Regions from separate parts of the Geobacillus sp. PLS 41 genome, predicted to be linked through region 2. Evidence: a T-box and tRNA genes for the amino acid it is inferred to sense, from the RefSeq annotation. Region 2 holds a T-box; the other holds one or more tRNA genes.

Region 1 (15,742 bases), 1.5 Mb from region 2:
CACTGGTCGAGTGACTCTGCGCCGAAAATGTACCGGGGCTAAACGTGCCGCCGAAGCTGCGGGATGACCGTTGGTCATCGGTAGGGGAGCGTTCTAAGGGCAGAGAAGCCAGACCGGAAGGACTGGTGGAGCGCTTAGAAGTGAGAATGCCGGTATGAGTAGCGAAAACAGAGGTGAGAATCCTCTGCGCCGAAAGCCTAAGGGTTCCTGAGGAAGGTTCGTCCGCTCAGGGTTAGTCGGGACCTAAGCCGAGGCCGAAAGGCGTAGGTGATGGACAACAGGTTGAGATTCCTGTACCACCTTCTTCCCGTTTGAGCGATGGGGGGACGCAGGAGGATAGGGCGAGCAGGCGGCTGGAAGAGCCTGTCCAAGCCGTGAGGCTGATCCGCAGGCAAATCCGCGGATCATAAGGCTAAGCGGTGACGGCGACGGAGTAATCCGGAAGTCCCCGATTTCACACTGCCAAGAAAAGCCTCTAGCGAGGGAAGAGGTGCCCGTACCGCAAACCGACACAGGTAGGCGAGGAGAGAATCCTAAGGCGCGCGGGAGAACTCTCGTTAAGGAACTCGGCAAAATGACCCCGTAACTTCGGGAGAAGGGGTGCTCTTTGGGGTGAAGAGCCCTGAAGAGCCGCAGTGAAAAGGCCCAAGCGACTGTTTATCAAAAACACAGGTCTCTGCGAAGCCGAAAGGCGACGTATAGGGGCTGACACCTGCCCGGTGCTGGAAGGTTAAGGGGAGCGCTTAGCGGAAGCGAAGGTGCGAACCGAAGCCCCAGTAAACGGCGGCCGTAACTATAACGGTCCTAAGGTAGCGAAATTCCTTGTCGGGTAAGTTCCGACCCGCACGAAAGGTGTAACGACTTGGGCGCTGTCTCAACGAGAGACCCGGTGAAATTATACTACCTGTGAAGATGCAGGTTACCCGCGACAGGACGGAAAGACCCCGTGGAGCTTTACTGCAGCCTGATATGGAATTTTGGTATCGCTTGTACAGGATAGGTGGGAGCCTGGGAAGCCGGAGCGCCAGCTTCGGTGGAGGCGACGGTGGGATACCACCCTGGCGGTATTGAAATTCTAACCCGCACCCCTTAGCGGGGTGGGAGACAGTGTCAGGTGGGCAGTTTGACTGGGGCGGTCGCCTCCCAAAAGGTAACGGAGGCGCCCAAAGGTTCCCTCAGAATGGTTGGAAATCATTCGGAGAGTGCAAAGGCACAAGGGAGCTTGACTGCGAGACGGACAGGTCGAGCAGGGACGAAAGTCGGGCTTAGTGATCCGGTGGTTCCGCATGGAAGGGCCATCGCTCAACGGATAAAAGCTACCCCGGGGATAACAGGCTGATCTCCCCCAAGAGTCCACATCGACGGGGAGGTTTGGCACCTCGATGTCGGCTCATCGCATCCTGGGGCTGTAGTCGGTCCCAAGGGTTGGGCTGTTCGCCCATTAAAGCGGTACGCGAGCTGGGTTCAGAACGTCGTGAGACAGTTCGGTCCCTATCCGTCGCGGGCGGAGGAAATTTGAGAGGAGCTGTCCTTAGTACGAGAGGACCGGGATGGACGCACCGCTGGTGTACCAGTTGTCCCGCCAGGGGCACCGCTGGGTAGCTATGTGCGGACGGGATAAGCGCTGAAAGCATCTAAGCGTGAAGCCCCCCTCAAGATGAGATTTCCCACCGCGCAAAGCGGGTAAGATCCCTCGAAGATGACGAGGTCGATAGGTCCGAGGTGGAAGCGTGGCGACACGTGGAGCTGACGGATACTAATCGATCGAGGGCTTAACCTAGCAAGAAAAGTGGAGGCCGCCCGCTTATCGGCGAGGTGCGCTGGAGGGCCTGCGAGGAGGCTCGAACCAAGCGAAGCTTGGTTCTGCGTGGGTGGTGCCACAGGAGCGTATGCAATGTGTCGCCGCCGCAGCAGGACCGAAGCGTCGCGAGCCGATGGCGGCCGGAACTAGACAGCGAAAAGCGCAGGCGAGCGGCTTCTTCCAACGGTTATCTAGTTTTGAAGGAATGAAAAAACTCTTGACAGCTCAGCGCGAATCATTATAATAGTAAATGTCTAAAGAGATGTCATTTCGCAGCAGCTCAGTGACGAGCATTTGCATCATCGGATGAACTGCGAGTTGCCTCGACGCATCCAGCTTCTTTGAATCGGCTGGCAGAGGAAGAGGCAGGACATCTTGTTGGGAGAATTGACCGTCGTTATGATTCCGCAGTAGCTCAGTGGTAGAGCAATCGGCTGTTAACCGATTGGTCGCAGGTTCGAATCCTGCCTGCGGAGCCATCGTGGAGAGCTGTCCGAGTGGTCGAAGGAGCACGATTGGAAATCGTGTAGGCGTGAATAGCGCCTCAAGGGTTCGAATCCCTTGCTCTCCGCCATGATCCATCAGCATGGCCCGTTGGTCAAGTGGTTAAGACACCGCCCTTTCACGGCGGTAACACGGGTTCGAATCCCGTACGGGTCACTTCTTTGTGGAGGATTAGCTCAGCTGGGAGAGCACTTGCCTTACAAGCAAGGGGTCGGCGGTTCGATCCCGTCATCCTCCACCATCTTAATATAAAAGCTGACTTGCTTTCTCATTCATCGCGAGTTGTCCCGACGCATCCAGCATCTTTGAATCAGCTTGTAGAGGAAGAGGCAACGGACAACAACACCAAAAGCATTGTGAACATCAACTTACTTTCTTATCATCGCGGGGTGGAGCAGTCCGGTAGCTCGTCGGGCTCATAACCCGAAGGTCGCAGGTTCAAATCCTGCCCCCGCAACCAAAATTGGTCCCGTAGTGTAGTGGTTAACATGCCTGCCTGTCACGCAGGAGATCGCGGGTTCGAGTCCCGTCGGGACCGCCATTGTTCCAAAAACAAGAAAAATATGGTATGGCTCGGTAGCTCATTCGGCAGAGACGAGCATCCGCTTCATCGAATTCGCTTCGAGTTGCCTCGACGCATCGAGCGTCTTTGAATCAGCTGGTAGAGGAAGAGGCACAGAGCAATTCAACGAGCGAGTTAAAAAAATAATATATGGCTCGGTAGCTCAGTCGGTAGAGCAAAGGACTGAAAATCCTTGTGTCGGCGGTTCGATTCCGTCCCGAGCCACCATGAAACAACTAGAATAGGTTTGCATGCCGACTTAGCTGAATTGGTAGAGACGAGCATCTGCTTCATCGAATTCGCTTCGAGTTGCCTCGACGCATTCCGCTTCTTCGAATCAGTTGGTAGAGGAAGAGGCACAGAGCTCAACAATGAGCCACCTTCTTCATTCATCTTATGCCGACTTAGCTCAATTGGTAGAGCAACTGAATCGTAATCAGTAGGTTGCGGGTTCAAGTCCTGCAGTCGGCACCATTCCTTGGAGGGGTAGCGAAGTGGCTAAACGCGGCGGACTGTAAATCCGCTCCCTTTGGGTTCGGCGGTTCGAATCCGTCCCCCTCCACCATTTTAACAAAGGGGCATAGTTTAATGGTAGAACAGAGGTCTCCAAAACCTCCGGTGTGGGTTCGATTCCTACTGCCCCTGCCATTCCTATCATGATCATGGCGACTATGGCGAAGTGGTTAACGCACCAGATTGTGGCTCTGGCATGCGTGGGTTCGATTCCCACTAGTCGCCCTTCACTTACAACGTTGGGGTATAGCCAAGCGGTAAGGCAACGGACTTTGACTCCGTGATGCGTTGGTTCGAATCCAGCTACCCCAGCCACGGATGCGGAAGTAGTTCAGCGGTAGAACACCACCTTGCCAAGGTGGGGGTCGCGGGTTCGAGTCCCGTCTTCCGCTCTTGATCAAGGCGGCATAGCCAAGTGGTAAGGCAGAGGTCTGCAAAACCTTTATCCCCGGTTCGAATCCGGGTGCCGCCTCCATATCTAATGATAATGAATAAAAAAAGTGTTGACAGTTGAAAGATAATTTGGTAAAATGTTGATTGTCGCGCCGATGTGGCGGAATTGGCAGACGCGCACGACTCAAAATCGTGTGGGGTAGCCCCCCGTGTGGGTTCGACTCCCACCATCGGCATCCTTGGAATTCGATAGCCCACGATCTAAAATCGTGAAACCCTTGATACGACCGCATTTGCGGTCGTTTTTCATTTTCTGGGAGTTCCGAAAAAATTTTGCATGAACTTTGCATTTCTACCATCTAGATCATCCATGATTTCGTCAATCATCATGTTTTTTTAGTACCCATGAGTCAGTCAAGACTTTGTGGAGAACATTTTTTCGGTTCACTACGGGCGTTGTCAATCACTAGTTAGCGAACCATTTTCAGGAATTAATATCGTAAGCGCTTTCGGACTCTCATCCCTTATCTTGAGGCGATGATACGATATTCCATTTTTTTACACCCAACCACCATCCCGGAGCGCCGACAACGCTTGATGGATCGGCGTCCCGGATGACCGCTGCAGACACGGTAGATTCTGACGCACCACATCTGCCCATAACCGTCCGGCCTTCCGTTTGGCCTGTTCGATCCGCTTGGACTTTGTTGAGGCCGAGACGGCCGACTGGGGCTCTTGCTCCTCCCACCGTCCCTTTCTCCACCCGATCCCGTCGATTCGGGCTGCCATCGCCCTCAGAAACGCCCGAAGCCCTTGGTCTTTCCAGCTGCGGCGGGATTTCACCCGATGCGCAAACCGGCTCATCACGCTCTCGGCGTGGCCCATCGGACGCATGCCGGTCGTCTCCACCCCTTGCTCCGACAGCCACTCCCGATAGTCCCGGATGCATCCCGGCATCGACTCGATCCGGCGGATCATGGCAGCCATCTGCTTCTCTTTCGCTTCGTCCTCCAACGTGCCGACCGCGCTGTTCAGCTCCACGAGAAGCCCCTCTTCGTCTTGTTTCGCCAGCTTCTTCCGCACCTCCCGCCAACGCGAATGGCCGGACAGACACTGACGCAACTCCCGCGCCACATGAAATCGATCCAGCTGAAAGCACGCCCGCTTCCCAAAATACTCCCGGCAGGCCGTGATCCACGACGCCGCGTCGCCGTTGATGATCAAAAGGTCCCGGCACGGATCATAGGCATATTCGTTCATCAGCCACTCTTCAAACCGTTCCCACACGTCTCCCTCCCCTTCATGGAGGTAGTGGCGCCGGTTCACGAGCTCAAGCTGCGAACCGTTTCGTTTCCATCCCTCGTGAATCGCCAGGATTTTCTCTTCTTTCGCCCGTTTCCCTTTCCCCTGGCGGGAAATGAACAGCCCATCCGCCTCCACAAACAGCACTCGGCCGTGCCGTTTGGAAACAGGGTGGTGCAGCGAGACAGAGGCCTCCAGCACCAGTTGGCGAATCGCCTCGTGGCTCATGACCGCATACCCCACGATCGACTCGAGTGTGCGAGCCGCTTTGCGGTAGGAAGAGCACTCTACGGCCAACTCGACCGCCGTTTCCTCGAGGCAAGGGCTGATCGACTGCGCTCCATCAAAGCCCAGTTCGGCATCCAGCAAGAAGGTATACGCCCCCGCCTGCCGATCATAGTAGTAGTTCCGTCGAAACGTCACTTCTCCAAACAGCGTTTGGATCGTGGTCGGCCGTTTATCTTTCAGCTGATACCGCCGCTTGTCCCGCGCTTCCGCCAGTTGTTGATCAATCTCCTCCAAAAGGGCCGCCAACAAGACAGCGAACACCTTTTGAAGAGTTCTTACTAATTGCTCCTCCAGCTCTTTTAATAAAGGCCATTCTGTGGTAAGATGTTTCATGGACTCTCTCCCTCCTGTTTTATGGATGTTGGTCATCACCATCATAGCAGGGAGAGAGTCCTTTTTTCACGACATTTGCTTTTTCTACCGCGCTTCGCTTGGTGGCCCCGACGAGCGTCGCGAACAAAAGTTCGCAACCCTCGTCGGGGATCATTTCGGAATGTCACCCACAAATATTTTACTCACACAGTACCCATGATGGATTTGACAAACTGGAGCTTTTCATAAAAGAGTGAAACGATTTTTTCGTAAATGCGACTAATGTAACAAAGGAGCATTCCCGTTAGGAGCTTTTCCGGGGACTTGATCAAAAAAAGCCCTCTTGGTATGATGCAGGGGTGTCAACCACATCACTCACCATACCAAGGAGGACTTCAGATGAATTGTACACAAAACTATAAAATTGATCAAGTAACCGAACAAACGCTTGTCGTGGGTATTGATATCGCGAAACGAACCCACTACGCCTGCTTCGTGGATGACCGGGGGCGCGTGCTTCGCAAATCGTTCCCGATCTTCCAGTCGAAAGAGGGGTTTCAACAGCTGTATAAAGCGATTCAGGGGGCGATGCAAGCGTTCGGGAAGTCAGAGGTGATCGTCGCCGTGGAGCCGACCGGGCACTACTGGTTGAACCTGGCCTACTTCCTCGAGGAGCACGGGATCCCGTTGGTCATGGTCAACCCGGCGCATGTGTGCCGGTCGAAAGAACTTGATGACAACCTGCCGACGAAACACGACGCCAAAGACGCCCTGGTCATTGCCAGACTGGCAAAAGACGGACGATTCCTCGTTCCCCGGCTGCTGCACGAGATTGAAGCCGATTTGCGCGTGGGGAGCACGCTCAAAGAGAAGCTCCGCAAGGAACAGACGGCGGTGAAAAACGCGATCGTCCGCTGGACGGATCGGTATTTTCCAGAGTTTTGGACCGTGTTTCGTGACTTGGGGAAAACGGCGCTTTCGGTGTTGGAGTGGACGCCGCTTCCGGCTGATATGGCCGGCCGGACGGTGGAGGAGCTTCTTGAGGTGTACCGGCAAAGCGAAGGGATGAAATGCCCGCAGAAGGCCAAAATTCAGGCGTTGATCAACACCGCGAAGGACTCGATTGGGGTGACGGAAGGGACAGCGATGGCCCGGTTTGAGATCGCCGCGCTCGTCCGCCGATACCGCCAATTGGAGGCGGAGATCGCTGCACTGGACGCCGAGTTGAAGGCATTGGTTCAAACGACGATGGAGTACCAATGGTTGAAAACGGTCGACGGGTTGGGAGACGCCACGATCATCGATCTGCTGGCGGAGATCGGCAGCTTCGCCCATTATCGGGACCCGCGCCAATTGGTGAAGTTGGCGGGCCTGACGCTCAAGGAGAACTCCTCCGGCCAGCGCAAAGGGCAAAAGCACATCTCCAAACGGGGACGGAAACGGTTGCGCTCGGTGCTGTTTCGGGCGATGATTCCGCTGATTCGGCATAACGAGGCGTTTCGCGAGCTGCATGAGTATTATACGACCCGATCCGTCAATCCGCTGACCGGAAAGCAGTCCATCGTCGCCTTGTGCCGGAAGCTGTTGAATGTGCTGTTTGCGATTTGTACGAAGAAACAAGCGTTTGACGCGGAGCGAATGAAACAGGACGTCTTGTCCCAGGTGCAACGGGCGGCCTAAGGCCTCCCCCCTGCGAACGGAAGAATCGTTGGACAACGAGATGACACCGGAGAAGCTGGCGTGATTTCATCCATTCGACCTTGAGTCCCGAAAGGAGCTTGGCCGGCCTCCGCCTGATGACGAGACCGAACGAGGGAATGTTGGCGCGAAGACGCCCGGAGACATGGGAGGGTTCGTCCTCATCAGCGACGCGGAGATCCAAAGGGTGCATCGAATATGCTTCCCCCCGCGGCAGGAAAATATAACCAGCCGTGGCCGCGAAGCGCACCCTAGGTCTGTAAGATATCCACAAAACTGAAAAAGGATGTAAGGGATTTTGTCGAAAAATATTTTTTGGACACCCCTGAGAGGCCGAAAAGCCTTGATAGATCAACATTTCTAGAGGGAGGAGGAGATTGGGCTGAAAAGATGGCTTGCTTTCATTGCCGCCGTGTGGAGTGTTTGGTTGGCAGGTTGTAGCGGGCAAACTGACCGCTATGCCATTGAAGGGTATGTCGTGAGAAAAGAAGGGGGGAGCATTTTGGTTGTCAGTTCTGATCCGCAAGATTTTCGTTCCACAGGCGGGCTTAAAGAGTTTTATAATGCCATCTTGGTTTCTAGTGCACCAGCGCGAGTGAACATTGGTCAAAAAGTTCAAGTTTGGATAGATGGGGGGATTGCTGAATCGTATCCAGGCCAAGGGAAGGCGGGCAAAGTATTGGTTGTGCCAAGCTCTCCGCGTGATGGCGCCAGCTTATCGGAGGAGGAGGCGATTCGCCAAGCGTTGAAACAAGAAGAGAGTCGGCTCGAGCATATGATTCCTGTGATTCGGGCTGTTCATTATGACAAACAAGCGGACACTTGGATGATTCAAATAAAAGACGCCCATGAACGAACGGAATTCGACGTTCGGATCAAAGATGAATAAAAGCGTTTTGCCGCATGCGAAGCAAAAGCTGTCCTCCTCTTCCCAGCACGGGGGAGAGGGGGACAGCTTGTCGATGACGCGCCAAACAATTCGTTGGATTCCGAAAACAAGTTATTACGAAGACAACACCGAGACAAGCGGACGGTCCGGCAAGTAGAGCTGGGCGTTGTCGCTTTGGCCGGCCGCGATCCAGTCGCTTTGGGGGAATTTCTTTCGGACAGCCCCCGCGGTTCGTGTCTGGAAGGAATGTTTTTTCCATGTTGCGCTGCACAGCTCGCCCCTTGTCCATTTGTTCCCTTGTCGAGTTATTGCGCTTGCCGCAGGCTGGCGATGGATGCCTCATGTTCAATCGAGCGTTTGGAGAGGATGGCCAAAATGTGCTCGTGGCGTTCTTGGTTGACCTCGATCCTTTTGACAATTTGATCGATTTCCATGACCGCTTGTCGAATAGGAACGAGATCGTCTTTGGTCGCCATCTTTGCTTGAATTTCGTTTACATTGGATTGAAGTTCGTTCGCTTTGAATTGGAGTTCATTCACTTTGGACCGGAGTTCAGCCAGTTCCTCTTTGGTCGCCATCTTTGCTTGAATTTCGTTTACGTTGGACTGGAGTCCGTTTACAGTGGAGCGAAGTTCAGCGAGTTCGTCTTTCGTGGCCATTTTCGCTTCGATGTCGTCCACTTTGGATCGGAGCTCGGCGAGTTCGTCTTTGGTGGCCATGTTGGTTTCAATGTTGTTTACTCTTGATTCGATGCTGTCTACTCTCGCCTCGATGCTGTTCACTCTCTCTTCGATGCTGCCCGCTCTCGCTTCGATCTTGTTCAGTTGATTTTTCATCTCGTTGACCTCGGATGTCAAGACGCCGACGCTCGAATGGAGTTGATCGAGTCGATCCAAAATTTGGTTAAGCAATGCTTCCATATGGATCATCCTTTCCAAGTGTGGATTGACGGTGATTCAAAACAGCTATTCATGGCTTTTGTTGCTTTCCTAACGCTGTCTGGACCTTGTTGGTGAAGGGGTTGCCAAAGGAGTCGATCATCCGTGGGCATGTGTGCAGCAGATTTGGGGACATCCAGCTTCCATTTTAGCATAAATCGTATGGGGGGAGACAAGGGATTTTTTGAAGAATGATGATGAACAGGGGCGACAAGTTCTAGAGGGCTGGTGATTTAGCGCAAAATATGGCTGATTCCTGCTATCTTTCAATTCGAGAAACGCGGCTGAATCGGCTTTTTTTTCTGATGAAATGCCATCGATTTGCAGGCCGTTCTCGTTTTTCACCATCCTTCTAGAGGGTGGGTGATTGGGTAAAAAAGACTATCGATTCGCATTCTTTCTCAATTAGAGAAACCCTTGCAAAACTGACTTTCTTTTTCTGCGAAAATGCGCCGCTTTGATCAGCGATTTTCATGCCAGGGTAGGGAGCAACGCTTGCTTAGGAATGTTTTTTATTATTGTATTGACAAAGATATTCAATATCAATTATCATCTTAATTGATAAGGATTATCATTATTAAATATAGATTGAAGGAGGAATATGTAACGTGTTGCAGAAAAAATGGACCTCTCTTCTTGCCATGCTGATGGCGCTGTTCGTGCTGCTTGTGCCGTTGGCTCAACCGGCTGCGCCTGTCGAGGCCGCATCCAAGACAAGGGTGTTTAAGACGGAGCTTGGCAAGCTGGTGATCAAAGGTACCCCGAAGCGGATTGTCACGTTAAGCATGGCGGGGACAGATGCGGTTGTCACGTTAGGCTTAAAGCCAGTGGGGTATACGATTTCCAATTCTGGAACGGTGCCTACATACTTGCGCAATAAACTAAAAGGGGTGCCAAGCGTTGGGGCACTTAGCGCCCCGAGTTTAGAGAGAATCGCAGCGCTCAAACCGGATTTGATCATTATCGACCATGAATTTGAGTTCCATAAAGCGATTATCCCTCAGCTGAAAAAGATTGCGCCAGTAGCGGGATTTCGTGCGAACAGCTACAAAGAAGCCATGAATCAGCTTCTTGTATTAGGAGACATCTTAGGGCGGAAGGCGAAGGCAAAATCGTTTGTGAATCAGTTTTATAAAGAATTGAAATCGCAGCAGGCAAAATTAAAAGATAAAAATCTTCGTGTATTGGGCTTTTTCGTAAATAAAGATGGCATTAATGTATGGCAGGACAACTCATTCTCCGGATCGATTTTTACGGCGCTTAAGGCTGATTATGCATTTAAGGAAAAAGGGGATGAATACTCCGACTTTAAAACAGTAAGTTTAGAAAGAATTTTAGAAATCGATCCAGACGTGCTGTTTGCCTATACGGATCCTGGGAAGAATGACCTGAAAAAAGTGAAAGCCAACCCGATTTGGTCCCAATTAAAAGCGGTGAAAAAGAAGCGGGTGGTGGAAGTCAATCGCGATCTTTGGTCTCGCAGTCGGGGACCGTTGGCGGCAAAATTGATTGTAAAAGAAGCGGCATCCATTTTAAAACGTTATCAGTGATGGGATGGGGCTAGCGAGAGGATGTCATCTTTGACATACGGAAAAAGAGCGATATGGATCAGTTCGATGTTAGTGTTGGGCATCATTTTGTTGATCATCGTTTCTTTAGTCTCTGGTCCGTTTTTTGTGCCGATTCCAAAAGTGCTGGATGTCCTTTTGCATGACGATGGATCCAAAGCACGAACGGTGGTTTGGGAACTGCGTTTTCCCCGCGCCCTTCTAGCGGTTTTGATTGGGGCGAGTTTGGCTGTGGCTGGAGCGATGATGCAATGTTTAACGAAAAATCCAATGGCCGAGCCAAAAATCATGGGAGTGTCGGCCGGCGCTGCTGCGATGGTTGTTCTAATCGAATATTTTTTCGCCGGCCTTCCCCTTCTTTTCTTTTCTCCCCTTGTCTTTTTGGGGGCGGCGGTTGGGGGAGCCCTCGTATATAGTTTGTCTCTGAAGAGAGGCACCCTTTCCCCGGTTCGTTTGACCCTTGCCGGAGTGGCGGTCAGCGCATTTTTGCATGCGATCACCGTCGGAATTTTGGTCTTGCTTGGCCAGGATGCGGCCGCCGTATATGCATGGCTGGCCGGTGGGTTAAACGGCTTGACATGGCGCCATGTTTCGCTGATCGCTCCATGGTCTCTTGCTGGCTTGCTCCTCTCCATCATGATCGCTTCGAAAATGGATCTGTTGGAGCTCGGCGATGATACAGCCAAAGGGCTTGGTGTTCATGTGGGGATTCTCAAAACTGTGATGGCAGTCATGATTATTATTTTGGCTGGAAGTGCGGTGTCCGTATCCGGGGTCATCGGGTTTATCGGCTTGATCATTCCGCACATCGTCCGAAAAATGGTCGGGGTGAACTATACGTATATCGTTCCAGTCAGCGCCTTGTGCGGAGGAATGTTGCTTTTGACGGCTGACTTGCTTGCACGCTTGGTGGCGCAGCCGATTGAACTTCCTGTCGGGGTGTTTACCGCCGCCATTGGTTGCCCATATTTTTTGTATTTGATTAGGAAGCAGGGCGAATGGAATGCGTAAGCGTGATGTGGGACTTGTGGCTGGTTTGGCATTGCTTCTTGTCATCATCGTGCCGCTCAGCGCTTGTTTCGGGGATGTGAAAATCCCTGTTTCGCAAGTATGGGAGGCATTTTTCAACCGAAAGTCTTCCCTGAATGGGGAAATCGTGTGGGAATATCGCTTGCCAAGGATATTGGTTGGGCTGTTTGTCGGTGCCAACCTCGCCGTATCCGGAGCGCTGTTGCAAGCCGTGACGCAAAACCCGCTTGCTGCTCCGAATGTCATTGGCATGACGGCTGGCGCCAGCTTTTTTGCTGTGTTGGCGCTGCTGATCATTCCGCATTTTCCTGTCAGCGGCCTGCCGTTCGTCACCTTTTTCGGGGCTCTCTTCGCCGGCCTTTGCGTGTATGCGTTTGCCTGGAAGAAAGGAATGGATAAGGGCCGGTTTGCTCTATCGGGAATTGCTTTTGATGCCTTGTTTCAGGCCGTCATTACAGGGATTTTGGTTTTTGCGACCAAAGGGATTGATGCCGCGGTCATTTGGTTGGCGGGGAGTTTATGGGGACGGACATGGGAACATGTTTTTCTCATTGTTCCCTGGTCGGTGATCGGACTCGGATTTGCTTATCTTTGTTATCGCCGCATGAATGTTTTGCAGCTGCATGATGATGTAGCGGCGAGTTTGGGACTGCGTGTCCAAGCAGCCCGTTTCCTGATTTTTCTCATTGCGGTCGGCTTGTGCGGAAGCGCGGTGGCCGTATCGGGTCCGATTGGATTTGTGGGACTGGTCATCCCCCATCTTGCCCGTTTGTTGACAAGGGCCGATTATCAGCGGCTCATTCCGGTCAGCGCCTTATTAGGAGCGATTTTGATGATCAGCGCGGATACGGCAGGAAGAACCATCGCGGCGCCAATCGAAATCCCAGTCGGCATCCTGACGGCATTCCTTGGTGCCCCGTACTTTCTCTTTCTGCTTCGACGAGCAAAATTATAACATGATCGAATCTATCGATGAAAAGGGGATCGTTATGGGTTGGAAAAAATGGATGGTTTCTAGTTTCGTAACAGCCAGTTTAGTCATAGCGGGTGCGGCGGAGTCTGAAGCATATGCGGCGAAACCGGCCAAGCTTGCCATTGAAAGTGCACAGCCGGTGAATGCTTCAACTGTGAAAGAGTATATCGTAAAAGGAAAAGGGCTCAAGGGAGCGAAGATCAAAATTGTGATCACCGATGGAAAAGCATCTGTCACTCATTACACTGTTGTTCAAAAGAGCGGATCGTTTGAAGCGCCGGTCAACGTATCGACATTACGAGATGGGACATTGACGGTGTCTGTCACGCAAATCATCAAGGGACAGAAGCATAGCCGCGTACAAAAAAAGATTATCAAGGATACGAAGGCGCCTTCCGTTCCGGTGATCACGAATAAAGGATGGATCAATGCCAAGCAGCAGAACGCTTATGCTGTTCAAGGAACAGCAGAACCCCATAGCGCTGTGAAGGTTTCATTGAGCGATGGAAAGCAGCGCATCACCAAAATGGTGCATGCAGACGGCAAAGGGAGATTCCGAGCGGTGATCGATGCGAGAAAACTGGCGGAAGGAGAGATTACGGTCTCCGCGGTTAGCGTGGATTCGGCAGGAAACCAAAGCGGCCAATCGAAGAAAGTGCTTCGGAAAGATGTGAGCATAGAGGCCCCTGAACTGTTGAATGAAGGATATATTAACGCTTTCAACTATGAAGCGTATCCAGTCACGGGGACAGGCACGCCTGGAGAGAAAGTGGTGGTGGAGGCTGCTGATGGAAAAAAATCCGTCTCAGCGAGCGGACTTGTGGATGAAGATGGGAATTATGAAGTAGAGATCAATACTTCTTCTCTGAAGGACGGGAAGATCACGATCCGTGTGAAAACGATCGATCAGGCGGGAAATGAAAGCCGGATGGCAAGCGTCGTCCTCATCAAATCGTTGACCTCTCCTGCCAAGCCATCTATTGAGAATAAAGGATATGTGAACGCCAGCGCAGATGCAACTGCTTATGAGGTGACGGGCAAGGGAGAGCCAGGGGCGGAAGTGGAGGTCACTTTGTCCGATGGAACGAATGAAATCAGCACAGTCGGTACGGTGGAAGAAAACGGGAGATACCGTGTAGAAGCTGATATTTCCCCGTTAAGCGATGGACTGATTACCATTACAGCCGTTCAAACGAGTGCAACGGGCAATGTAAGCCCAGAGGCAACCACGACGGTTTGGAAGGATACCGCTGTTGCCGCTCCATCATTGAACGCCCTGCCAGCCGTTACGAATCAAAATCAAGCGGCATATACGATCGCAGGAACGGCAGAAAGCAACGCATCGGTGCAAATCATCATTACGGATGGACAAAAATCTCTCGTTGAACGGACGTCGGCGGACTCGAATGGGAATTTTTCGAAGACGATCGATCTGTCTGCATTCAACAATGGCCAGCTGATGATCATTGTGACACAAGAAGACAAAGCGCAAAACCATAGTGAAGCGACCACAGCGACGGTGACGAAAGGGCAATAAGAAGGAACCTGTCGGCCGAGCCTTTCTTTGAAGCGGGATGCTTCAAAGAGGACTCGGTCGATTTTTTTATGAGTAGAAATGTTTCATAAGTATATGGCATAATCGTTGTAACATGTGGGTCCCTTGGGGAATCGATGATTTGATTAACGATGATCATGCAATTGTTCGCAATTGTTCGGGACCGTACACGACTTTTGGGCCGGGGAACAAAAAGCAAGGGGGATTTCCTATGGGAAACATCCAGCCAAGGCGGTTGGTGACGGCAAGCGGCCAACCGATTGTTATACGGACGGCATCGCCTGAGGATGCCGAGCGTGTCGTCGCGTTTGTGAAGGCGGTGGCGGCGGAAGCGCCGTATTTGTTGACGACAGAAGCGGAAGTGGTGACGACAAGCGAGCGGCAAAGGCAATGGCTGCAACAAATGGCTGATGATCCCGGAAAGCTGGCGATTGTCGCCGAGCAGGAAGGGGACATCATCGGGTTTTTGGATTTTCATAACGGTAATAAGCAGCGGACGAAGCACCAAGGGTCTTTCGGCATGAGCGTGAAAAACGGCTTTCGAGACCAGGGGATCGGCACGGCGTTGCTTGCAGCGCTCCTTGATTGGGCAAAAGAAAATCCTTTGATTGAAAAAGTTTGCCTCGAAGTCGTCGCTGACAACACGAACGCGATTCGATTGTATCAAAAGTTTGGATTTGTGGAAGAAGGCGTGAAGAAAAAAGCTGCAAAAATCGATGACGGGACGTATTGGGATTTGATTTTGATGGCCCGCTTTGTCAAGTAGGTTCGGCGGATGAGTGCGGGGAGATCGCTCGATGAGCATTTCCTTCCTTTCTATTGCGCCGGTTTGCGCTTCGGTGCGGCGGCCGGAGTGACAAGGAGGGAGAACGTGAGCGACAAGGGAATGAGGTTGTTGCCGCTTGGCGTCAGGCTCATGAAGCCGCAGCGGGAACAATACAAACGGATGGCGGCCTGCGAGAGAAAGGCCGCCATGTTGGTTTTGGTTGAAATGCCCAATCTTTTGTCATTTGGTCCCGATGTGCTGTTATTTCTGCCGTTGCTTCTCCTAGAAGACTTGTGATTTAAGGGGAAATGTTGCTCCCCAACAGCGTTTCTCAAATTGAAAAACCTTGCAACACCATAACTTTATCCCTTTCGACTTCTCGCAAATCGAGCGAATCCGTTGTTTTTCACCGGTCTTCTAGAAGGCCGGTGAATTAGTGAAAAGTCGCGAAAAACGGACTCTTCTCAAATTGAGAAGTCCTGTAAAATCAACGCCTCTCTTTCACCCAAAAGCAACGGATTCGGCGAAATCGGTCGTTTTTCACCAGTTCTCTAGGAGGCGCGGCGCTTTTTTGAGTAAAAGAGGTGTTGGGGGCTGCTCGCAGAAAGGAGCGGCCGCTCCTGGCCGCGCACCGCTACGAACGCTCGCTGA
Region 2 (15,742 bases):
GGCGAAGATGCGACGTTGCTGGATGCAGTCGTTATGGAAGGATTGGCGGAGCATGCCGTCGCCGAGACAGTCGGCGTCAAGCAGTGTGCGGGATGGACGAAGTATTACACCGATCGGGAGATGGAACGGTTTTGGCGGCGTTATATTGTCCCGAACCAACATTTGCCCGTTTCGCATCCGCATACTTCCCGCATTTTGTACGGGCTTGGATGGCATCCGAAAATGGGGGGCTATGCCGTTGGGTATGCCATCATCCGTCGTTGCCTAGAAAGAGGCTATTCGCTCGCCCAATTGATGAAGATGGAAGCGAAAGACATCGCGGAGTTGGCGGGCTTTTCAGGCAAACAGCAAGGAGCGTCTTAGCTCGAAACCGCATGGCGACCGCCGCTGTCCGGTTATCACAAGAATCTTAGGGGCATCGGGCGCAAACAGGCATGTTGTCCATGGCGCCGACATATATGTAGAACAAGGACGTGGACAAGAAGGAAGGGAAAGCCCGGTGGTCCGCCTGTTTTTTTATTTGGTCGGTTTCGGTTTTTCAGTCGTCGGCGGCATGATGGTGATCGCCTATTTGAACATCATCACTCCAGAGCGTGGTTTTAGTGAATACTTATCTTATATTTCGACAAGGGTGGAATGTTATTTATTCCCTATTGGCCTTCTTTTGATGTGGGGGAGCTTGACGTTTCCAAGCCGCAGCCCCTAGAGGGGAAAAGAGGACGAAATGGAATAAAATTCTCCCCCTCTGCCTATACTGATGGACAAACACGTCTGGAAGTGAGGGGTCTCGCATGCTTTATCTGCACGACATTTGGGTCAACTGGTTTGAAGGAGAAGAGAACGGATACAACGTCTGCCATTTCCATGAATGGCGCAAGGACGATCAAATCGAGCTGCTCGACCAAGTGCCGCTGTTAAAAGTATCCCCGGCCCTGTTTCATTACATTGAAAACAGCTTGTCCGATCTTCCAAAACCGCTGCTAGACGATGTGCATCAGAAGGCGTATGTCCGCAAAAACCATGAACGCATTCAGCTGGACTATTGTTTCGTTGTCACGGACGGCGCCGGCGTTTTGGCTGTCGATACAATCGGTTATCAAATCCCGATTCGCAAAAGCCGTCTCATTCCGCGTCAGGAACAACTCGTCTACGAAATGGCGGCCGAAGCGGAGGAACGGGACTATCCGCTGCCGAGGTATGAAAAAGAATACCACATTTTATCGCCGGCTCCGGAACTGATGTGCGGACTCACGCGCAAAGAGCGGCAGTTGAAACAGCTGTTGTTTATGGCGCTTGACCAGCTTTATTCGACAAAAAATGCTGCCCAGATGCGCTATTGGTATACGGAATGGGCGCCGGAAAAATACGCCGCTATTCAAAAAATGTCTTTTGATGAAGCGTGGGAACAATTGTATAACGAGACGAAATACGGGTGGTCCGAACGGCATGAGCAGCTGTGCGAAAACTTGATCAAAGGGCAGCCATTTTTCGAAAAACTGTGGGAAATGGAGCAAGAACCAAAAGTCAATTAAAAAACGGGCCAAGGCGATAGGCGCCTGCCCGTTTTTGTATGGCTTCGCTGGATGCGGCTATTTACCGCCGCCGCCCGAGCCCCATGGCTTGCTCCATTTTGCGCACCATTTCCGATGCAACCCGATTTGCTTTTTCCGCCCCTTCATCCAACACGCGGTCAAGCTCCTCGCTTTCCATCCAATGGTGATACCGCTCTTGAATCGGTCGAAGCGTTTCGATGACGACTTGAGCGAGGTCTGCTTTGAAGACGCCGTATCCTTTTCCTTCGTATTGCCGCTCCAACTCCTCGATCGATTGACCGGATAGCGTCGAATAAATATTGAGCAAGTTCGAAATGCCTGGCTTCGCTTCTTTGTCGTAGCGAATCGTTCCTTCCGAGTCGGTGACCGCGCTTTTGATCTTCTTCTCGATCGTTTTCGCATCGTCAAGCAGTGTGATGTACGCTTTCGGGTTGGGGTCGGATTTGCTCATTTTTTTCGTCGGGTCGACAAGCGACATGATGCGGGCGCCGACTTTCGGAATGCGCGCCTCAGGGATCGTGAACAGCTCGCCATACCGTTTGTTGAAGCGCTCGGCCAGATCCCGCGTCAATTCGATATGCTGCTTTTGATCATCGCCGACCGGGACGATGTCGGTGTTATAAAGCAAAATGTCAGCGGCCATCAGCGGCGGGTACGTGAGCAGTCCGGCGCTGACCGCCTCTTTGCCGGCCGATTTTTCTTTAAATTGCGTCATCCGCTCAAGTTCGCCGATATAAACGATGCACTGCAGCATCCAAGCGGCTTGAGCGTGCGCCGGCACTTCTGACTGGATGAACAACGTCGCTTGCGTCGGGTCGATGCCGACTGCTAAATACAAAGCGGCGAGGCGGCGGATGTTTTGCCGCAGTTCGTGTGGGTCTTGCCAAACGGTAATGGCGTGTTGGTCAACGATGCAAAAATAGCAGTTGTATTCATGCTGCAGCTCGACAAACTGCCGCAGCGCCCCGATGTAGTTGCCAAGGGTGATGACGCCGCTTGGCTGAATGCCGGAAAAAATGGTTTTCATCGATCTTCACTCCCTCAAGCAAAAAATAAAAAAGGCCCTGCCAGCCCTCTGATAGGGACGGTAGGACCGCGGTGCCACCCTACTTATTGCGCCGACAAGCGCAATCGCTCAGCCCATGCTTAGCGCATGGCCCCCTGTAACGCGGGGAAACGTCCTCGCCTACTGCGTCGCCGGTTCGGCGGGAAGCTCGAAAGCCCATTCCATATGGCTAGCCGCTTGTTCGCACCGTCCACAAGCTCTCTGAAGGCATCGCCAATATGTACTCTTCTTTCTCATCGCTCGGTTGATCCTAGATTTGCCTTATATTATACGGAAAACATTCAGCTGTTGCAACCTTATTGCACGGCATATCCGGCGGCAATCATCGCCAGAAACAGAAGCAGACCAGAAAAGAGAAGCGGATACGTGATGGCGAAACGCCGCGGACCGAGCAGCTCATCCGATTCATGTTCTGCTGCCGCTTCCTCAAGATACCGCTCCACCTTCGTTCGATTCCTGCGCAATCGGCGAAACCCGTATGCGAATCCGCTGAAAAACCCGCGTTCATAAACAAACAAAAGCCCGCCAAGCGACAGAGGCAAAAGGGAGAGCAAAAACGAAACGTTAATAAAGGCCACCGTACTCCATGCTCCTTGCCCTATTACGATGAGTGCGCTTGCCGCCAGCATCGCGGCGACGAGCCATCCAGTCCGCACAGCCGTTTGTTTCATATCGTCTGTTCCCGCCTTTCCCTTCTCACTGCTTATTTTATCATAAATCATGTGGGCGGGAAGATTGTCAAAATTATTAACAAAATTATATTGAAAAATATAGAAGAAACCTGGAAGTTCAGGAGAGATTTGCTTCGAAGCTGAAAGGAAGGGCAAAAAAATTATATTGTAAGCGTTTTCTTTTTTCTGTAAGCAGAAATTTTTTGTTTACAATTGTGGCAAAAGTCGTTACAATGCAGGTGTAAATGCAATCCGATCCTCATCCCGTTTGTAAGTAGTTTGAAATTTTTTTATTTAAGAAAATAAAAAAATCCTTTTCAAATATACTAACACAGGATATAATAAGCGATGTAAGTACAATCTTCTGAAATCAAATGGTTCAGAAGATTTGTAATACGCTACATAAATTTTAAGGGGGGTTTTTTAGTGAAGAAGCGATTCTCTTTCTTCCTCGTCCTGCTTCTCGCGCTGTCGACGTTTTTAGCGGCGTGCGGCGGAGGCAAGGACAACAACAACGCTCAAGGCGGCCAGGGCGGCGAAAAGCCGGCGGAGAAGAAGGAGCAGGTGCTGAACTTGCTTGAAAGCCAAGAGATCCCGTCGCTTGATTCGGCGCTCGCCACCGACCAAGTATCGTTTATCGTGTTGAACAACGTCATGGAAGGTCTGTACCGTTTAGGCAAAGACAACAAGCCGGTGCCAGGGATCGCGGAAAGCTATGAAGTGAGCCAAGACGGCAAAACGTATACATTCAAGCTTCGCAAAGATGCGAAATGGTCCAACGGCGATCCGGTGACGGCGCACGATTTCGAATTCGCCTGGAAGCGCGTGCTTGATCCGAAGACGAAATCGGAATATGCGTACATCATGTACGACATTAAAAACGCGGAAGAAGCCAACACAGGCAAGGTGCCGCTTGACCAAGTCGGCGTCAAAGCCCTTGATGACTACACCCTTAAAGTCGAGCTGAAAAACCCAGTTCCGTATTTCGTCGGCTTGACAGCGTTTGGCACGTTTATGCCGCAAAACGAAAAATTTGTCAAAGCTCAAGGCGACAAATATGGATTGGAAGCGAATACAACATTGTACAACGGCCCGTTCGTGTTGAGCGAGTGGAAGCACGAACAAGGTTGGGTATATACGAAAAACCCGAACTACTGGGACAAAGACAACGTCAAGCTGGAAAAAGTCAATGTGAAAGTCGTGAAAGACACGGCGACAGCCGTCAACTTGTATGAAACAAAACAAGCGGACCGCGTCGGCTTGACGGCGGAGTTCGTGGATAAGTACAAAAACGACAAAAACTTCCATACGAAATTGGATCCGTCGCTCTATTGGCTGCGCATGAACACGAAAAAAGAACCGTTGAACAACGTCAACGCCCGCAAAGCGATTGCGATGGCCATCGACACGCAAGCGATGGTCGATACGCTCTTGAACAACGGTTCGATTCCGGCGAAGTTCACCGTTCCGAAAGACTTCGTCACCGGTCCGGATGGCAAAGACTTCCGCGATGTGAATGGCGATTTGGTCAATTACAATCCGGATGAAGCGAAAAAATTGTGGGAGCAAGCGAAAAAAGAGCTGGGCAAAGACAAATTTACGCTTGAACTGCTGAACTATGACACCGACAGCGCGAAGAAAATCGGCGAGTATGTGAAAGCGCAGCTTGAACAAAACTTGCCGGGCTTGACGATCAACATTAAGCAACAACCGTTTGCACAAAAACTGAAGCTCGAAAGCAACATGCAATATGATTTGTCGTTCTCCGGCTGGGGTCCGGACTATCAAGACCCAATGACGTTCCTGCAGCTTTGGACGTCGACAAGCCCGCACAACGAAACAGGCTGGTCGAATCCTGAGTACGACAAGCTGATCAAAGACGCGCAAACGACGCTTGCCAACGATCAGCAAGCTCGTTGGGATGCGATGCTGAAAGCAGAAAAAATCGTCTTTGAAGGAATGCCGATCGCTCCGCTGTACCAACGCGGCGCTGCGTATTTGCAACGTGAATACGTCAAAGATTTCGTCACGCACACGTTTGGCGCCGACTACAGCTTGAAATGGGCGTATGTCGAGTAATCCGTTGTTCTCTTGAAAATGCGGAGGAGAGTATATGCCTAGGCATATACTCTCCTTTTGCCTGCCAAGGCGAAAAATGTCGAAAAACAACGAAGATTGTAGAAAAGCAGAGGAGGTGCGGTCATGGCGCGGTATACGCTTCAGCGGTTCGTTTATATGATCATCACGTTGTTTATCATTGCGACGTTGACGTTCTTTTTAATGAAGCTGCTGCCTGGTTCGCCGCTGCAAAACCAAGAGAAATTAACGCCGGAACAGAAGGCGCTTATTTTAAAAGAGTACGGATTGGATAAGCCCGTGCCTGTTCAATACATTCAATATTTAGGGAATTTGTTGAAAGGAGACTTGGGGGTATCGTTCCAATATGACAACCGCCCAGTGACAGAGCTCATCAGCGATCGAATCGGCCCGTCGGCCCAGCTCGGGTTTCAGGCGATTGTTTTTGGGACGATCGTTGGGTTGATTCTCGGAATTGTCGCGGCGATTCGACATAATCATTGGGAAGATTACACAGCTACGGTCATTGCGGTGTTGGGCGCCTCGATCCCGTCGTTTGTGTTAGGGGGGTTTTTGCAATATTTTATCGCTGTGAAACTGCAATGGCTTCCGGTCGCCTTTTGGGAAGGCTTCAAATATACGATTCTCCCGACCTTGGCGCTGTCTGTCGGAGTCATCGCCAGCATCGCCCGCTTTATGCGCACGGAAATGCTTGAAGTGTTAAGCTCTGACTACATTTTGACGGCTCGGGCGAAAGGGATCAGCCAGGCGGGGGTTATCATCAAGCACGCCATCCGCAACTCGCTTATCCCCGTCATTACCATTTTAGGACCGATGACCGTCAATTTAATGACGGGAACGCTTGTCATTGAGAAACTGTTTGCTGTCCCTGGTCTTGGAGAGCAGTTTGTCCGTTCGATTGAACTGAACGATTACCCTGTTATTATGGGAACGACGTTGTTTTATTCCGCCTTGTTGATTTTGGCAGTCTTTATCGTTGATGTGTTGTACGGGGTTGTCGACCCACGCATCCGGTTAGCGGGAGGGAAAAAATGATGGCGAAACAACAATACGAACAACTTTCACCGGAATGGTTTCAGCCCGCCCCGCCGAACGTCGGTGAGCAGGAAAAAATCAATCGTCCGAGCTTGACGTTTTGGCAGGATGCTTGGCTTCGCCTTCGGGAAAACAAGGCAGCGATCGTGGGGCTCGTGATGATTATCATTTTGACGCTCATGGCGATCATCGCCCCGATGGCGAGCGACCGGACGTATAAAGATCAAAACTTGCGGCATGCGAAACTTCCGCCGAAAATCCCGGTGCTCGAGCATGTTCATTGGCTTCCGTTTGACGGCCGGGATGCGAACGGCGTTGATGTATATAAACAGCGCGGCGTGAAAGAGTACTATTGGTTTGGCACGGATGACTTAGGACGCGACTTGTGGGTGAGAACGTGGTATGGCACGCGCATCTCACTTTACATTGGTTTGCTCGCGGCGTTGATCGACTTATTGATCGGGATTGCGTACGGCGGCATTTCCGGCTACTATGGCGGCCGCGTCGACAATGTGATGCAGCGGATCATCGAAATTTTAAACGGCATTCCGTATTTAATTATGGTCATTTTGTTCATTTTGATTTTTGAGCCTGGAATCATTTCCATCACGTTGGCGATGGTCATTACCGGTTGGACGACGATGGCGCGGATCGTGCGCGGACAAGTGTTGAAATTAAAGAACATGGAATACGTGTTGGCGGCAAGGACGCTCGGAGCGCCGACATCACGGCTCATTTTCAAACATTTGATCCCGAACGTCATCGGCCCGATCATTATTACGACGATGTTCACGATTCCATCGGCCATCTTCACTGAGGCGTTTTTGAGCTTTATCGGCCTTGGCATCCGTCCGCCGGAAGCGTCGCTTGGCTCGCTTGTCAATGATGGATACAAATCGATCCAAACATATCCGCATTTGATGATTATTCCGGCCGTTGTCATCAGCTTGCTCATTTTAAGCTTCAACTTGGTGGCAGACGGAATCCGCGATGCGCTTGACCCGAAAATGCGCAAATAACCGACGGAAGGGGTGAAACCGATGGAGAAAATTTTGCAGGTGAACGATTTGCATATTTCCTTTGACATCCACGCCGGTGAAGTGCAGGCGGTTCGCGGCGTCACGTTCGACTTGTATAAGGGAGAAACGCTGGCAATCGTCGGCGAGTCAGGGTCTGGGAAATCAGTGACTTCAAAAGCGTTGATGCGCCTGTTGCCGACACCGCCGAGCCGGATTAAGCAAGGGGAAATTTTATTTGAAGGCAAAGACTTGACCAAGCTGTCGGAGAAAGAGATGCAATCGATCCGCGGTGCGGAAATTTCAATGATTTTCCAAGATCCGATGACGTCGCTCAATCCGACGATGACGATTGGGAAACAAATTATGGAAGCGATTTTAAAGCATCAAAAGCTGTCGAAAGATGAAGCGCGCAAACGGGCGATTGAACTATTGCAGCTGGTCGGCATTAAAAACGCCGAGCTGCGCATGAAGCAATACCCGCACCAATTTTCCGGCGGGATGCGCCAGCGTGTTGTCATCGCCATCGCCTTGGCGTGCAATCCGAAAATTTTGATCGCCGATGAACCGACGACAGCGCTTGATGTGACGATTCAGGCGCAAATTTTGGAGTTGATGAAAGACATTCAGAAAAAGCTCGGCATGTCGATTATTTTCATCACCCATGATTTAGGGGTCGTCGCCAACATGGCCGACCGAGTGGCCGTGATGTATGCCGGGAAAATCGTGGAGATCGGCACGGTGGATGAAATTTTTTACAATCCGAAACATCCGTACACGTGGGGATTGCTGGCCTCGATGCCGAGCCTTGATCATAAAGATACGGAGCTGTATTCGATTCCGGGTTCGCCGCCGGATTTGTTAAATCCGCCAAAAGGCGATGCGTTTGCGCCGCGCAATCCGTATGCGCTCAAAATTGACTATGAGCTCGAGCCGCCGATGTTCCAAGTGTCTGATACGCACTATGCGGCGACATGGCTGTTGCATGAAATGGCGCCGAAAGTGGAACCGCCGGCTATCGTGCGTGAACGGATGAAACGGTTTGCTGACATCGTCGCCCGGAAAGGAGGAAAACCGCGTGGCTAGACAAAAGCTGCTTGAGGTCAAAAATTTGAAACAGTATTTCCCAGCTGGACGCGGTCAGGTGGTGAAAGCAGTCGACGGCGTCACCTTTGACATTTATAAAGGTGAAACGTTCGGCCTTGTCGGCGAGTCGGGCTGCGGCAAGTCGACAACGGGGCGGACGATCATCCGGCTGTACGAAGCGACGGAAGGAGAAGTGCTGTTTAACGGCGTCAATGTGCACGGCAAAAAATCAAAAAAAGAGCTGAAAGAGTTAAATCGGAAAATGCAGATGATTTTCCAAGATCCGTATGCGTCGCTCAATCCGCGGATGACGGTCGCCGACATTATCGCTGAGGGCATTGACATCCATGGGCTGGCGAAAACGAAAGAAGAACGGATGCAACGCGTGTATGAATTGCTTGAGACGGTTGGCTTGAACCGCGAGCATGCGAGCCGCTATCCGCATGAGTTTTCCGGCGGTCAGCGCCAGCGGATCGGCATCGCCCGGGCGCTTGCCGTCGAGCCGGAATTCATCATCGCCGATGAGCCGATTTCGGCGCTTGACGTTTCCATTCAGGCGCAAGTCGTGAACTTATTGAAGCGCCTGCAGCGTGAAAAAGGGTTGACGTACTTGTTTATTGCCCATGACTTGTCGATGGTCAAATACATCAGCGACCGGATCGGCGTCATGTATTTCGGGAAAATGGTCGAGCTCGCTGAATCGGAAGAGCTGTACCGCAATCCGATCCATCCGTATACAAAGGCATTGCTCTCCGCTATTCCGCTTCCAGATCCGGAAACGGAGCGGACGCGCAAGCGGATCATGTACGACCCGGCGCAACATGGCTACAAAGACGGAGAGGAACTCGAATTCCGCGAAATTACGCCTGGCCATTTTGTGCTTTGTTCAGAGGAAGAATATAAGCGGTATCGGGCGATGTATGCCTAGCCGAATCGAAAAAAGCGCCGCTCTTTCACCGCCGCATGGTGCGAACGGCGAAAGAGGCGGCACCCACCTATGCGCCTGTTTTGGCGCGTTATTTTTTCCCCCGACGACTTTCCATCCTTGTTGGATGCGGCGGGAGGCCTCAACATGCTTTCCACTTTTGTTTCGGCCGAACATCCGCTCTCCGATCGTGTTGCTGATGTTCCCCATCAATGCGGTGAGGACGACGATCAATGCCGAAGCAATGGCAAAGTCGATGAAATAGCCGGCCATCGGTTCTTCCTCCCTTTTCCTTTTCTACTTTGATTGTAGAGGATTTGCCTTCACTTTGGAAGAGGAAAGAAAGAAAATTGCATTTATCATCGAAAAACTATATCTTTCTTGGCCGATGTATTGTATAATATATCATGTTAAAGTCATTTCAATTTGCAAACGATTGGCAAAGCGGCTGATCGCCAGACTGGCGTCCAGGCCGTGTCGCTATGCTGTCAGACGTCAAACCGGCATAGCGGTGCACGTCTGTCGTCTGACGGACGAGGGAAGCAAGGGATTCCTTGTGAAAAAGGAGTGATCAAAATGGTCAAACTATACACATCACCGAGCTGCACATCGTGCCGGAAGGCGAAGGCGTGGCTCGAGAAGCACAATATTCCTTATATCGAGCGCAATATTTTCTCTGAGCCGCTCACGGTCGAGGAGATTAAAGAGATTTTGCGGATGACGGAAACGGGGACGGATGAGATCATTTCCACCCGTTCGAAAGTATTCCAGAAGCTGAATATTAACTTGGAAGCTTTGCCGTTGCAAGATTTGTACGAGCTGATTCAGAAAAACCCAGGCATTTTGCGCCGGCCGATCATCATTGATGAAAAGCGGCTTCAAGTCGGCTACAACGAAGATGAAATCCGCCGCTTTCTGCCGCGCAAAGTGCGGGCGTATCAGCTTCGTGAAGCGCAGCGGCTGGTGAACGGGTAATAAAAAAACTTCTACATGGTCTGCCATGTAGAAGTTTTTTATCATTTGCTTTATGCGGCGCGCGACCGGCGGTGGGCCGCCAAGCCGAGCAAAACGGCAAGAACGGCCGCCGCCATTGGAAACAGCGCCTCCCCATTCGGGGGGTAAAACGGGCGCAACCGCTCTTCGGCAGCGATCATCTTTCCAGCGGTGTACGCCAAGAGGGCGCCGCCGGCATAAATGAGAATCGGGAACCGTTCCATGGCATAAAGGATGATTTTGCTGCCTAAAATGATGATAGGAACGGAACAGAGAAAACCGAACACAACAAGTCCGATATGGCCTTGAGCCGCTCCAGCGATGGCGATGACGTTGTCAAGACCCATGGCGACATCGGCGGCGACGATCGTCTGGATGGCTTTCCAAAGCGACGGTTCGGCTTTGATCATAGTCGGTTTTTCGTCTTTTTGCCCGATCAGTTTCAAGGCGATCCAAAAGAGGACGACGCCTCCAGCGAGCTGCAAGAACGGAATCGTCAACAGCCAAACGACGGCCACCGTCAAGACAATGCGAACAGCGATCGCCAGCGCGGTGCCGACAATGATGGCCACATTCCGCTTTTGTTCCGGCAAGTTGCGGCTTGCTAGCGCAATGACAACCGCATTGTCCCCGCCAAGAATGACATCAATGCCGATAATCAGCAAGATGGAAACGATGTATTCATCCACCATAGGCGTCCCTCATTCCGTCCGTGTTCATCATCATTATAGTAGGGCATGGCCGGTTTCATAACCAATTTTTAAAAATGCGTTTTTTTATTTCCCTTCTTTCGCTTTTTATCATAAAATAAAAGTACAAGATCATAAGTTTTGATTTAAATAGTTTCAGGGGCACAATCCCTTCCTTTTTTATTTCTCTGTTTTAGAAGGGAGAGTTGAGAAATGGAAATCGAACGCATCAATGAACATACGGTGAAGTTCTACATTTCCTATGTTGATATAGAGGAGCGCGGCTTTGACCGCGAGGAAATTTGGTACAATCGGGAACGAAGCGAAGAATTATTTTGGGAAATGATGGATGAAGTTCACGGGGAAAGCGATTTTTCGCTCGATGGCCCGCTTTGGATCCAAGTGCAGGCGCTCGAAAAAGGGCTTGAAGTCGTCGTGACGAAAGCGCAGTTGTCCAAAGACGGAAGCAAGCTCGAGCTGCCGCTTCCAGAAGAGAAATGGCGCGAGTTTTCGCTGTCAGCTGGTGAAAAGGTGGAATCGCTGTTCGGCCACCATTTCCACTTTGGTCAAAACGGGGACGCCGAGGAGAGAGAAGAGCAAGATGTCCTTCAATTCATCCTTTCGTTCAAGGATATCGAGGATGTCATTTCCTTGGCCCATCGCGCTGACTTCTCTCGGTTGTCGAATCGCCTGTTCCAATTTGAAGGCCGCTATTACTTGTTCGTGGAGTTTGACGAGCGCTACACCGAGCAGGAAGTGGACAATATGCTCAGCCTTCTGTTGGAATACGGAAGCGATTCCCAGCTGACGATTTATCGACTTGAAGAATACGGGACTGAAATTATGGGCGACAATGCACTCGAAACGATCAAAACGTATTTTCCAGCCTTATAATGTTTCCATTCCGCCGATTTCGCCGCCAGAAATCGGCGTTTTCTACGTTAGCGGAAGAAAAACGGCCATCATGAAGAGCCGGGTGGAGGGGTTTTGTTGCGAAACACATCGAGAGTGGCGATTCTCGTCGTCATTGTCGGCGCGTTGCTGGCATTGACGAACGGGTTTTGGGAAGGGAAGCTGCTTGGTCTTTTCAGCGTATTGATGTCTTGTTCCGTCATCTTTATTGCGCTGGTCATTTCTCTTGAGAATCGAAAGCCGGCGCAGACGATCGCTTGGCTGGCGGTGCTGGGGAGCTTTCCGATTGTCGGCTTTTTGTTTTATTTATTGTTCGGACGCAACTATTGGCAACAACGGCGCTATAAAAAGAAAGCCGATTTTGATGAGGCGGTGCTGCTCAAGTTTCAAGAGCCGTCGCCGATTGCCGTCGAGCGGCTGCCGATGGCGCCCCATCAGCGTCCGCTTTTGCGCCTTGCTTATCGCATCGGCCAGCATCCGGTTTCACTTGCTTCGCAGACGGCGGTGTTGACGAACGGAGAGGAGACATTTTCTTCTATTTTTGCTGAACTGGAAAAAGCGGAACACCATATTCATTTAGAATATTATATTGTCCGTCATGATGAAATCGGCCAACAGTTGAAGCGCGTCTTGATGGAAAAAGCGCGTCAAGGTGTGCGCGTCCGTTTTTTGTACGACGCCGTTGGAAGTTGGAAGTTGTCAAACGCCTATATCGAGGAGCTGCGCGCGGCTGGAGTCGAGATGATCCCGTTTTCACCAGTGCGCCTCCCGTTTTTAAGCAACCAAATCAATTTCCGCAATCACCGAAAGATCATTGTCATCGATGGAGGCGTCGGCTTTGTCGGCGGGCTGAACATCGGAGATGAGTATTTAGGAAAAAACAAATATTTCGGATTTTGGCGCGATACGCACTTATTGATCCGCGGTGAAGCCGTCCGGACGCTCCAGCTCATTTTTTTGCAAGATTGGTATTACATGACGGGAGAACGCTTGTTGACGCCGGACTATTTGTCGCCGCCGCTCATCGTCGAGGAAGGGCAAGGCGGGGTGCAGCTCATTGCCGGCGGTCCGGACCAAAAGTGGGAAGTGATCAAACAGCTGTATTTTGCCATGATTACGTCGGCCAAACGGTCGATTTGGGTTGCCTCGCCGTACTTTGTGCCGGATGAAGACATTTTGACGGCGCTCAAAGTGGCGGCGTTAAGCGGCATCGATGTTCGCCTGCTGGCGCCAAAGCGTCCGGATAAAAAAATTGTCTTTTACGCTTCGCGCTCGTATTTTCCCGAGCTGCTCGAGGCTGGGGTGAAAATTTACGAGTATGAGAAAGGGTTTTTGCACAGCAAAGTCATCGTCGTCGATGGCGAGCTCGCCTCGATCGGCACGGCGAACATGGATATGCGCAGTTTCCATTTAAACTTTGAAGTGAACGCCTTTTTGTATTATACCGACAGCATTCATAAACTCGTCCGCGACTTTTTGGAAGATTTTCGCCACGCTTCCATGATCGACTACGAACAGTTTCAACAGCGCCCGTTCCGGGTGCGTATCGCTGAATCGGTCTCCCGGCTGTTGTCGCCTCTGTTGTAACCAACCGCTTGTAAACGCCAGTCCGCCGAATCGGCGGACTTTTTTCGACGCAGTTTGGCTTTGGGCAGGAAAACCGGCGATGGTCAACGAATAAAAGGGAAGAACCGAACGGTGAAGGGGGGCAGCAGAGAACAATTCCAGCTGTTCCCGCTCACGGACAACTATTTTTTACTGGAAAGGAAGTGATCATGTTGTTTGTCGCTCTCGCCGCTGATGGCAGGACGGTTTCGCTTGCCGGGGCGGAAAGATGGGAACGAGAGGGGCTGATGCGCCTGAAACGACAGGAACCGTTTTTTTGTCCCGCGTGCCGTCAAGAAGTGGTGCTCCGGTCGGGCCGCTACCGTTTGCCGCATTTCGCCCATCGAAAAGGGGCGGCCTGCCCGGTCGAGCACGAACCGGAGTCGGAGCGTCACTTAACTGGGAAGCGAGACTTGTTCGCGTGGCTCATTCGCCAAGGCATGGAGGCGAAGCTCGAGCCGTATTTGCCCGCCATCAAGCAGCGTCCTGACGTATTGTTCCGCCATGGCCCACACCTTTATGCCCTCGAATACCAATGTTCCACGATCGATGAATCGCTGTTTCGCGAACGCAATGACGGCTACCGTCTCCTTGGCATCCGCCCGTTGTGGGTGTTAGGAGCCCATCATTTGCGGCGTTCGCCAAAATATTCGGGGGAAGTGCAGCTCTCCCGGTTTCAATGGTTGTTTGCCCATCGCGCTCCACATTCAGTCGTTCCACATATATGGTACTACAGTCCAGAGACGAAACGCTTCATCCGTCTTTTTCGCCCGTTGCCGCTATCGGTGCAGCGAACATTGGCCGCGGTCGATTCGATTCCGCTTTCGTCGTTTTCGTTCCCCGATTGGATGGCCCCCTGCCCGCTGCCGCTTCCATCCGAGTTTTGGGAGCGATGGCTCGAACGAAAAAAACAATGGCGGCGGACGTTTCCGCTTTATCCGAACCAAACCGTGCGCCGCATTTGTGCTGATTTTTACCAGGCGGGCATCGTTCCGTCACTGTTTCCGACCGAAGCAGGCTGGCCAGTGCCGCGGGGGTATTTATGGGAGACGGCGCCGTTCATTTGGCAAACGTATGTCCTTTTGTTTCTTCTTGGAAAGACCGGACGGCCGGCAACGGCAGTATCTTTATTTCAGTGGCTCGACGACAAAATCCGCACCGGCCGCCTCGTTCCGCGCCGGCTGCCGCTTGTCGGCCGGGATACGTATCGTGAGGCCGTCGGCGAGTATTTGCATTGGTTGAGCCTGCTCGGCTATCTCCGCCGCGAAGAGGGCGACCAGCTTCATTTGGTGAAGCCGCTGTCGTTTCCGTCGACCGTCGATCAGATGATTCATCAAGATGCTGCGCTTCTTGAGCAAATTCACCAAACGTCGGCGCTTAGCTGCTATTGGTCAACACTTGAGTTCGGGAGAGTGGAAAAAATGAGCAGAAAACAGGAAAAGATGAACGGAATGGTGAATAATAATTCGTGTATCGATTATTTGTATAAGGAGGAATGATGACGGTGGAGGAAAAGAAAGCGAAAAAGTCGCTGCCGCTGCGAAGCGAGATTCCTGTGGAAGAAACGTGGCGGCTTGAGGACATTTTTCCCACCGATGACGCCTGGGAAGAAGAATTCAAACAAGTGAAGGCAATGATTCCAAAGCTTGGCGAATACAAAGGGCGGCTTGGCGAATCGCCGGAAGTGCTGTATGAAGCATTGCAATGCCAAGATGACGTATCGATGCGCCTCGGCAAGCTGTATACATACGCCCATATGCGCTATGATCAAGATACGACCAACTCGTTTTACCAAGGGCTCGACGCCCGGGCGAAAAGCTTGTACAGCGAAGCATCGAGCGCGATGGCGTTTATCGTGCCGGAAATTTTGGCGATCGATGAAGCGGTGCTGCGCTCGTTTTTGGAACAATACGAGCCGCTTCGCTTGTATGCGCACGCGTTAGACGAAATTACGCGCCAGCGCCCGCACGTGCTGTCGGCAGAAGAGGAGGCGATCTTGGCGCAGGCAGCCGAGGTGATGCAGGCGACATCCGACACGTTCAGCGCGTTGAACAACGCTGATTTGACGTTTCCGACGATCATCGATGAAAACGG

What was found. The T-box of region 2 lies ahead of trpS (tryptophan--tRNA ligase). A T-box ahead of a tRNA ligase gene usually reads a tRNA of that ligase, here a tRNA-Trp.
Region 1: it encodes a tRNA-Trp, which carries the amino acid that the T-box ahead of trpS (tryptophan--tRNA ligase) is inferred to sense. The anticodon was not compared.

What each region holds. Positions count from the first base shown of each region.
Region 1 is NZ_CM151395.1:1,173,995-1,189,736, forward strand. Features, by position in the region: rRNA gene ACVX3G_RS05815 (23S ribosomal RNA) at 1-1,780, shown strand, start outside; tRNA gene ACVX3G_RS05820 (tRNA-Asn) at 2,206-2,280, shown strand; tRNA gene ACVX3G_RS05825 (tRNA-Ser) at 2,285-2,375, shown strand; tRNA gene ACVX3G_RS05830 (tRNA-Glu) at 2,390-2,461, shown strand; tRNA gene ACVX3G_RS05835 (tRNA-Val) at 2,471-2,546, shown strand; tRNA gene ACVX3G_RS05840 (tRNA-Met) at 2,689-2,765, shown strand; tRNA gene ACVX3G_RS05845 (tRNA-Asp) at 2,771-2,846, shown strand; tRNA gene ACVX3G_RS05850 (tRNA-Phe) at 3,020-3,095, shown strand; tRNA gene ACVX3G_RS05855 (tRNA-Thr) at 3,266-3,341, shown strand; tRNA gene ACVX3G_RS05860 (tRNA-Tyr) at 3,348-3,432, shown strand; tRNA gene ACVX3G_RS05865 (tRNA-Trp) at 3,442-3,515, shown strand; tRNA gene ACVX3G_RS05870 (tRNA-His) at 3,533-3,605, shown strand; tRNA gene ACVX3G_RS05875 (tRNA-Gln) at 3,621-3,695, shown strand; tRNA gene ACVX3G_RS05880 (tRNA-Gly) at 3,701-3,772, shown strand; tRNA gene ACVX3G_RS05885 (tRNA-Cys) at 3,782-3,855, shown strand; tRNA gene ACVX3G_RS05890 (tRNA-Leu) at 3,925-4,009, shown strand; gene ACVX3G_RS05895 (ISLre2 family transposase) at 4,332-5,696, opposite strand; gene ACVX3G_RS05900 (IS110 family RNA-guided transposase) at 6,075-7,355, shown strand; gene ACVX3G_RS05905 (YobA family protein) at 7,801-8,262, shown strand; gene ACVX3G_RS05910 (hypothetical protein) at 8,568-9,182, opposite strand; gene ACVX3G_RS05915 (ABC transporter substrate-binding protein) at 9,809-10,750, shown strand; gene ACVX3G_RS05920 (FecCD family ABC transporter permease) at 10,772-11,779, shown strand; gene ACVX3G_RS05925 (FecCD family ABC transporter permease) at 11,772-12,752, shown strand; gene ACVX3G_RS05930 (Ig-like domain-containing protein) at 12,787-14,307, shown strand; gene ACVX3G_RS05935 (GNAT family N-acetyltransferase) at 14,537-15,091, shown strand; gene ACVX3G_RS05940 (hypothetical protein) at 15,197-15,388, shown strand; gene ACVX3G_RS05945 (LysE family translocator) at 15,726-15,742, opposite strand, start outside.
Region 2 is NZ_CM151395.1:3,223,462-3,239,203, reverse strand. Features, by position in the region: gene ACVX3G_RS16230 (DUF2268 domain-containing putative Zn-dependent protease) at 1-363, shown strand, start outside; gene ACVX3G_RS16225 (YuzI family membrane protein) at 500-706, shown strand; gene ACVX3G_RS16220 (YjbA family protein) at 792-1,532, shown strand; gene trpS (tryptophan--tRNA ligase) at 1,594-2,580, opposite strand; T-box leader at 2,631-2,865, opposite strand; gene ACVX3G_RS16210 (DUF3899 domain-containing protein) at 2,916-3,290, opposite strand; gene ACVX3G_RS16205 (peptide ABC transporter substrate-binding protein) at 3,717-5,369, shown strand; gene opp3b (oligopeptide ABC transporter permease) at 5,493-6,422, shown strand; gene opp3C (oligopeptide ABC transporter permease) at 6,419-7,441, shown strand; gene ACVX3G_RS16190 (ABC transporter ATP-binding protein) at 7,463-8,524, shown strand; gene ACVX3G_RS16185 (ABC transporter ATP-binding protein) at 8,517-9,452, shown strand; gene ACVX3G_RS16180 (hypothetical protein) at 9,522-9,755, shown strand; gene spxA (transcriptional regulator SpxA) at 10,026-10,424, shown strand; gene ACVX3G_RS16170 (TerC family protein) at 10,475-11,134, opposite strand; gene mecA (adaptor protein MecA) at 11,345-12,025, shown strand; gene cls (cardiolipin synthase) at 12,122-13,630, shown strand; gene ACVX3G_RS16155 (competence protein CoiA) at 13,819-15,147, shown strand; gene pepF (oligoendopeptidase F) at 15,147-15,742, shown strand, end outside.